2 regions of the Streptomyces sp. NPDC085946 genome follow, and region 1 is predicted to be linked to the other one. Evidence: riboswitches for the same ligand, from Rfam matches in the RefSeq annotation. Region 1 holds a riboswitch; the other holds the start of a gene.
The links. Region 1 has a riboswitch for cyclic di-AMP ahead of ACIF8T_RS20580 (peptidoglycan DD-metalloendopeptidase family protein). Riboswitches for the same ligand answer to the same signal wherever they lie in the genome.
Positions count from the first base shown of each region.

Region 2: another riboswitch for cyclic di-AMP. It lies ahead of ACIF8T_RS05655 (M23 family metallopeptidase); the one in region 1 lies ahead of ACIF8T_RS20580 (peptidoglycan DD-metalloendopeptidase family protein).

Region 1 is NZ_JBITSF010000010.1:4,883-8,994, forward strand. Features, by position in the region: gene ACIF8T_RS20570 (MBL fold metallo-hydrolase) at 1-441, opposite strand, end outside; gene ACIF8T_RS20575 (SGNH/GDSL hydrolase family protein) at 629-1,414, opposite strand; gene ACIF8T_RS20580 (peptidoglycan DD-metalloendopeptidase family protein) at 1,681-2,655, opposite strand; cyclic di-AMP (ydaO/yuaA leader) riboswitch at 2,660-2,820, opposite strand; gene ACIF8T_RS20585 (alpha-galactosidase) at 3,129-4,112, opposite strand, start outside.
Region 2 is NZ_JBITSF010000002.1:18,353-22,464, forward strand. Features, by position in the region: gene ACIF8T_RS05650 (aldo/keto reductase) at 1-41, opposite strand, end outside; gene ACIF8T_RS05655 (M23 family metallopeptidase) at 160-1,188, opposite strand; cyclic di-AMP (ydaO/yuaA leader) riboswitch at 1,201-1,358, opposite strand; tRNA gene ACIF8T_RS05660 (tRNA-Met) at 1,678-1,751, opposite strand; gene ACIF8T_RS05665 (dihydrofolate reductase family protein) at 1,852-2,982, opposite strand; gene ACIF8T_RS05670 (MarR family winged helix-turn-helix transcriptional regulator) at 3,078-3,593, shown strand; gene ribA (GTP cyclohydrolase II) at 3,775-4,112, shown strand, end outside.

The DNA.
Region 1 (4,112 bases):
CAGCGCGGCGAGCGGCACCGGCACGGGGTGCAGCCGCTTCGGCCCGGCGAAGGGGAACGGGGAGCAGCGCTCGCCCCACACCGGGTCGAACAGCACCCGCTGCCCGTCCATCTCGGCCAGCACGCTGGAGTGCCCCATCCACGTGAGCCGCAGTCCGCTCGCCGGGGGCCGAGCGAGGTCGGCGAGCGTGGTGGCGTGGACCGGGACCGGGCCCTTCGGGGTGCGGCGGGGCCGGGCCTCCCTGTCGAAGTAGACCTTCGCGAAGTCACGCGTCGAGCCGGACGGCCGGGTCCGGGCGGTGCCGCCGGGATTCTGGAAGACCCCGTCCCCGAAGTGCGGCGATCTGCGGATGCGGGCCATGCGCTCTCCGCCGGGGTCCGCGCCGAAGGCCGCGGGCCGCAGGGCGCGCAGCCCGGAGTTCGTCGATCGGAAACCGGCCACGCTACCTCCAGGTGGAGTCGTCGGACCTCCCATTATGGTCGGGCCCCTTCCCTGCCCCCGGGCCACCCGGAGCACGGTGGACGGTGGACGGCCCGGCGCGGATCGTCCGGGGGTCCCGCCGCGGACGCTCCCGGACAGGGTGCGGCCGCGGTCGCCGCGGGTGCGGCCGCGGGACCCGGCCGGCGCCTCACGCCACCGCGGCGATCCGCATCCGGATGTCGCGCGGCGACAGCGTCCCCTTCGCCGTGACGTGGTCGCCCGACGACTCCCCGCGCAGCCGGCGCCCGATCCACGGCACCAGGTACTCCCGCGCCCACTGGACGTCGTCCCGCCGGACCTCCAGGGTGCCGCGCGGCGGCAGCGGCGGCCAGGGCTGCTCCGGGTCGGCCGGGACCTCCAGCCCGAGCACCTGCCCGGCCCGCAGCGCCACGCGCGTGTGCCCCTCGGGCGACAGGTGCAGCCGGTCGGAGTCCCAGGCCCGGCGGTCCTGGACGCTGCGGAGCGACCAGAGGTCGAGCACGGGGCAGCCGTGCCGGTCGGCGATGGCCCGCACATGGCCGTTGTAGGTGGCGATCTTGCCGCGCAGGTGCTTGAGCACGGGGATGCCCCGGGTGTCGAAACCCGTCGTCACCATGACCGTGCCGGCCACCGCGGTGAGCGCGGTCACCGCCGCCTCGAAGCGCTCGGCCACCTCGTCCGGATCGCTGCCGGGGCGCAGGATGTCGTTGCCGCCCGCGCAGAACGAGACGAGGTCCGGGGCGAGTTCGACGGCCCGCGGCACCTGTTCCGCCACGATCTGGTCGAGGAGCCTGCCGCGCACGGCGAGGTTGGTGTACGCGAAGTCGCCTTCGGGCCGGCGGTCCGCGAGCAGCACGGCGAACCGGTCGGCCCAGCCGACGAACGCCCCGTCGGGGCCGGGGTCGCCGACGCCCTCGGTGAAGCTGTCCCCCACCGCCACGTACGACCCGATCACTGATCTGCTGTCACTCTTCGAATCGTCTGCCACAGCAGCTCATCTTTCACCGTCGAATGTGACCTACGCGACCGTAGGAAGGGGTTGACGGGCGGTGAGATAAGCCACTCCCCAAGTGTTCCCCAACTGCGGAATAGGTGCCTGGTCACAGGCGTTGAGGGCCGGTCCGCCCCGGTCCCGGACCGGGGCCGGCCGACACGCCGGAGGCCGGACCCGGGGAACCGGGTCCGGCCTCCGACGGCGTGTCAGGCGGGCGGTCGTGCGGGTCAGCCGATGCTGACGCCGTGCGCGTTCAGGTAGGCGACCGGGTCCACGTCCGAGCCGTAGTCCGGCGTGGTGCGGATCTCGAAGTGCAGGTGCGGTCCGGTCGAGTTGCCGGTCGAGCCGGAGAGGCCGACCTGCTGTCCGGCGGTCACGGCCTGGCCGGCCGAGACGGACAGCGAGGACAGGTGGGCGTACTGGGCGTAGTAGCCGTCGGCGAGCTTGATGACGACCTGGTTGCCGTACGCGCCGGCCCAGCCCGCGGAGACGACCGTGCCCGCGCCGACGGCCTTGAGGGAGGTGCCGGTGGGGACGGAGAAGTCGACGCCGGTGTGGTAGCCGCTGGACCACATGCTGCCGGCCACCTTGTAGGCGGTGCCGACGCCGCCGGAGACCGGGGCGGCGTAACCGCCGGCGGTGCCCGCGGACTCGGCGGCGTCGCTCGCGGTGGTGGTCTGCTCGGCGGAGGACTGCTCGGCCGGCTTGTCCGCGGACTGCTCGGAGGAGGACTTCGCCGGGGCGAAGGACTTGGCCGGGACCGAGGGCTTGGCCGCGGAGGACTTGGCCGCCGAGGACTTGGCCGCGGAGGACGGCTTGGTGGCGCCGGCCGCCTTCTCGCCGATGGACAGCTCCAGGCCCGGGTGGATCAGCGACGGGTCGGCGCCGACGGCCTCGCGGTTGTCGGCGTACAGCTGCTTCCAGCCGCCGTCGACGTCCTGCTCGTCGGCGATCCTCGCGAGGTAGTCGCCGGCCTTCACCGTGTAGGTGCGGACGTCGTCGGCCTTCTCGCCGGCAGCCTTCTTCCCGGCGGCCTGGACGGACTGGACGGCCTTCTCCGGGGCGGACTGCGGGGTGGCGGCGTGGGCACCGGTGGCGCCCAGCAGCGGCAGGGCGAGTGCGGCGCCGCCGGTTCCGGCGACGGCGATGGAACGGGTGAAGCGCAGGGTCTTCGGACGGCGGTGCTTACCCTTCGCGGGCATGGCGATTTCCTCTCCGGCGCCTACGAGGTGAGCTGTCGGGTGCGGACTGGAGATGCCCGGCCGCGCCGAGGCGCGGCTTAACCCCAAGCCGTTCCGGGAACCGGAACAGGCGTCGTACCTGTGGGTCCCCCGCTCCTGCCGTACACGGGTCAGTGTGTGCGGGCTCCGGGCGGCGGCAGGATTAGGCGTCCGTCCGGATCGGTGGCGAACGTAAGCGAACAGGACGCGCGGGGACAAGCGTGCGGTTGTCCGCACCTGCGCGTTCCAGGGATTCCTGTGGACGTCCGTGGTGACGGTGCGTGGATCAATGATCTTCCGTTTTCCTCAAACGGCCAGGAAAAAGGCATGAATTACGTGAGCATGGCGACAACGGATCGTCACGGATATGACGCTGCTCACCAGCCGGCGGCCATCTCCCCCGCTTCCGGGGCACGTTAGAGCGAAACTCCTTATTCGGACAGTTCGCCCATTCGCTACGAATCGAGGCGCCGCAGCCGGACCACGGCGGCGTCGAGGTCCCCGCGCAGCCCGGTCCGCAGCCCGTGGTGCAGGAGCACCGCACCTCGATGGATTTCGCCCGTTTCGCGGCATTCGTAGGAGGCGGCCGGGTCGAGGCCCCGCAGCCTGAGCGCGGCGGCGGGCTCCCCGTAGTGCTGTGCCTGGAGCCAGGCGAGGACGACGGTCTCGTCGCCGAGGACGTACTGCACGGCGCTCAGGCCGCCCGTCGGCGGGCGCAGCCGGTACAGGTCGCCGCGCTGCACCACGGGCCGGATCTCCTTGTAGAGCGCCACCCACTCCCGCGCCTCGGCGAGCTCCTCCGCGCTCCAGCGGGTCAGGTCCCCGCCGAGGCCCAGCACCCCGGCCATGGCGCTGACGAACCGGAACCGCAGCGAGCTCACCCGCCCGTTGAGCATGGCGTTCGGGCTGTCGGTGACCCAGGCGGCCATGACCCGCGCGGGATGGACCTGGCTGAAGCCGTGCTGGACGGCGAGCCGGTCGAGCGGATCGGTGTTGTCCGAGGTCCACACCTGGTCCGTGCGGCTCAGCACCCCGAGGTCGATCCGGCCGCCGCCGCCCGAACAGGACTCGAAGGCGACGCCCGGGTGGGCCGCCCGCAGCCGGTCCAGCAGGGCGTACAGGGCGTGCACGTGGTCGGTCCACAGCCGCTGCGGATACGGCTCCCCGGGCCAGCCGGCGTCGGTGAAGCAGCGGTTGAAGTCCCACTTGACGTAGTCGATCGGGGCGCCGGCCAGCAGCTCGTCGAGCCGCTGCCAGAGATGCTCACGGACGTCCTCGCGGGCCAGGTTGAGCACCAGCTGGTTGCGGAACTCCGTGCGCGTGCGCCCCGGCTGGAACTGCACCCAGTCCGGGTGCGCGCGGTAGAGGTCGCTGTCCGGGTTGACCATCTCCGGCTCGACCCAGATGCCGAACTGCATCCCGAGCGCGTGCACGTGGTC
Region 2 (4,112 bases), on a different contig from region 1:
ACCTCGAGGTCGGACGAGCCGAGTGTGCGCAGAGGAGTCATGCTCCTCGTCAACAGGTGTACCGGACGGCGGCATTCCGCCCGGTGCCGCACCGCCGGCGCGCGGCCGGCCGGCAGCCCTGACGTCGGGGGGACTCCGTCAGGACCGCCGGGGTCCGGGTCAGGGGGTGAGGCCCTTGCCGCGCAGCCAGGCCAGCGGGTCCACGCCGTTGGCGGAGCCGTCCACGTGGACCTCCATGTGGAGGTGGGCCCCGGTGACGTTGCCGGTGGCGCCCACCCGGCCGATGACGTCGCCGGTGGTGACCTTCTGGCCGACGCTGACGCTGATGGAGGACTGGTGGGCGTACCAGATCTCGGTGCCGTCGTCGAGGGTGAGCACGGTCTTGTAGCCGTACGAGCCGTCCCAGCCGGCCGACGTGATCGTACCGCTGTGGACGGCCTTGAGGAGGGTGCCGGTGGGCGCGGCGAAGTCCAGTCCGGTGTGGTAGCCGGAGGACCAGTAGGCGCCGGCCTGGCCGAAGGTGGAGGTGATCGTGTACGAGGAGGTCGGCAGCGTGTACTGCTTGGCCAGCTCGGCGAGGCGCTCGGCCTCGGCCTTCTTGCGGGCCTCCTCCTCGGCCTTGGCCTTGGCGGCGGCGGCCTTCTCCTCGGCCTCCTTCTCCGCCTTGGCGGCGGCCTCCTGCGCGGCCTTCTCGGCGGCGGCCACGGCCTCGGCGGCGGCCTTCGCGTCGAGCTGGTCCTGCTGCTGCTCGGCCTGGGCCATGATCCGGGCGCGCAGCGCCTCGCCGGCGTCGGCGGTGCCCTGCGCGGTGTCGACGGAGGTCATGCCGACGCTGCTGAGCGGGGTGGCCGACTCCTGCGGGGTTTCCTCGTCCGAGAGGAGGGAACCCACGTTGGGGAGGTCGGGCATGGAGATCGACACCGGCGGCTTGCCGGTCTGGGCGCTGGCCATGCCGCCCGCGCCGACGGCGGCTATGACGCCGACGCCGAGGACGGTGGAGCTGCGCGCGAGACCGCCGCGCTGCTTGGCGACGCGGTGCCTGCCGCGGACCGGGCGGATGGACTCCTCGGTGGGGTTCCACTCCTGGAACGGGCCCTCGTCGGTGCCGGGAGCGCCGTACCCGAAGGTGTCGGTGCTGCGCTGGCCGGGCACGTGCGGGGCCTCGGGGGCAGGCCTGTTGGACGCCACGTGGGCGTACTCCTTTCCTTCCGTCTCCGCCTACCGGGTTAGCTGACGGGTTCGGAGCGGGAAGGTCTCCTACGCGCGTATACCGGCCGTGTCTCCACGGCGGCATCCGCGTGATTCACCCCAAGGTGGTGGTTCCCCGGTTCCCTCGCGGGATTCGGCGCGTGCGCACGGAGCCGTCTCCTGTGACGGCTGGGACGACCGCGCTGCGTTATCGAACGTTAATGTACGCAGGGCGCTGATTCCAAGCTGTTCCGCTTGATCATTAACGATTTCCGCGTGGACTTACCCGTCATCGGCACCGTAAATCGGGCGAGTTGACCTCACTTCATGTAACCCACATGCTCTGATGGTCCGTCAGATGTGCTGCGGAGCGGCGCGGTTCGCTCACTAAGTGTGACCACGGCCCGGTGACGGCCCGCACACCGCCGACGGGAGGCGCGGAAACGACTCAGGGCCGGAACTCCATGAGTTCCGGCCCTGGGCCTTCAGTAGCGGGGACAGGATTTGAACCTGCGACCTCTGGGTTATGAGCCCAGCGAGCTACCGAGCTGCTCCACCCCGCGTCGTTGTGTCTCAACCATACGCCATCCGCGGGGCCCGAAGCACACACATGACGGGCCGAAGCCTCTCACCAGGGGTTTTCCGTGCGGAATGTGAGCGCGCTCACCCCAGCAGGTGCCGGTTGGGGGCCTTGGCCGGCCCTTCGAGTTCCGGCAGGACGACGACGGCGGCGCCTCCCGCCGCCAGCACCCCGCTGCCGTCGGCCCCGGCCACGAAGGTGTCCGGCTCGCGCCAGGCCGTGACGACCCGCCGCACCCCGGCGTCCAGGATCAGCCGGGCGCACGGCGCGGGCCGGGAGGCCCGGCGGGCGCAGGGCTCCAGGCTGCTGTAGACCGTCGCGCCGGCCAGGCGCGGATCGGTGGGGTCGGCCTTGGCCAGCGCCGCCTCCTCCGCGTGGACGACCGGATCGCCGCCCTCCCGGGAGTGGCCGCGGGCCAGTTCCGTGCCGTCGGCCGCCACCACGACCGCGCCCACGCTGAAGGCGGTGTCCGACGGCGGGCAGCGCCCGGCCAGTTCGCAGGCGAGGGCCAGCCAGTGGTGGTCGGCGGCGGACGGGACGGTTCCGGCGCCCGGCGCGGTGGGCCGGTAGCGCATGAGGACGACGTCACCGATCTGCCGGGTCTCCAGCAGCCGCAGCCGGCCGGCCTGGTAGCCGCCCGGCCCGAACAGCCGGGGCGCGTCCGGGTCGCCCACGAAGAGCGGGGCGAGGACGAGCTGGAGTTCGTCGGCCAGGCCCTGGGTGAGCAGCTGGGTGTGGATCTGCCCGCCGCCCTCGACCATGAGCCGCCGTACGCCGCGGACGTCGTGCAGGTGTGCCAGGAGGCGCCGCCAGTCCAGGGCGGCGCCGAGCGGGACGACGTCGGCCGCGATGCCGAGGGCGTGCGCCCGCCCGGCCCCCCGGTCCGTCGTGTAGAGGACCTTCTCGCCGCCCGTGTGCCAGAACGGAGCCGCCGGGTCCAGGTCGCCGGTGCCGCTGACGGTGACCTTGAGCGGGTACGCGGGCCGGCCCGCGGCGACGCGGGCGGCCCGCCGCTCGGGGGAGTTGACGAGCAGCCGGGGGTTGTCGGCGCGGATGGTCCCGGCGCCGACCAGGATCGCGTCGACGGACGCCCGCACCTCGTCGACCCGGTCGAAGTCCGCCGCGCTGGACAGCAGCAGGCGGTCGGGGCCGGTGTCGTCCAGGTAGCCGTCGAGGGAGACGGCGGCGGACAGCAGGACGTACGGGTGGGGCATCGGTGCTCCCCGGTGGTCAGTACGGGCGGGACTGGTCCGGTCCGGACTGGCCCGGACATCTTGGTTCAAGTTTGAAGCAAACCTACACTGGCGGCATGACGACCCGCTGGCTCACCCCCGAGGAGCAGCGCGCCTGGCGCGCGTACCTGGCCGCCTCGCTGCTCCTGGAGGACGCGCTCGACCGGCAGCTCCAGCAGGACGCCGGCATGCCCCACCTGTACTACTCCATCCTGGCCGCCCTGTCCGAGTCTTCGGGGCGGCGGCTGCGCATGACCGACCTGGCCGAGCGGCTGAAGATCACCCGCAGCCGGCTGACGTACGCGGTGACGCGGCTGGAGCGGGACGCCATGGTCCGGCGCGAGGCCTGCCCGTCGGACCGGCGCGGCAGCGTCGCCGCGCTGACCGACGAGGGCCTGGCGGTCCTGGAGCGGGCGGCGCCCGGCCACGTGGAGACGGTGCGGACCTCGCTGTTCGACCACCTGAGCGCGGAGCAGGTCGGGCAGCTGGAGGAGATCTGTTCCGGAGTGGTCCGGGCGCTCGGGGAGGACGGTGCCCGGCCGGTGTCCGACGGGGTGCCGTGGCGCCGCCGGTCGGCACCGCCCTGCGCGTGACGCGGTCGCAGCCGCAGCCGCAGCCGCGACCGCAGCCACAGTTGCTTCAACTTTCAAGCAAGAGGTAGGGTCCGGATGTCGTGACGCTGCTTCAAATCTGAAGCAGCCGGGGACGGCGCGTCCCCGTGCCGTACGCCCGGTCGCGCCCGTCCCAGCACCGACCCGGAACCCGGAGGCCCGCATGCCCGACTTCCCCGCCGCCGTCCCGCGGGCCCGCGTCCGGGTCCCGCTGCGCTTCCACGACGGCTACCGCGCCGACGCCGACGTCGTCACCTTCCACGGCCTGACCGACGGCCGGGAGCACCTGGCCCTCGTCCTGGGCGACCCCGGCCCGGTCCCCCTGGTGCGCCTGCACTCCGAGTGCCTGACCGGCGACGTCTTCGGCTCGGCCCGCTGCGACTGCGGACCGCAGCTGCGCGAGGCCGCCGAGCGGATCGCCGGCCGCGGCGGCGTCCTGCTCTACCTCCGCCAGGAGGGCCGCGGCATCGGCCTCTACAACAAGCTCGACGCGTACGCCCT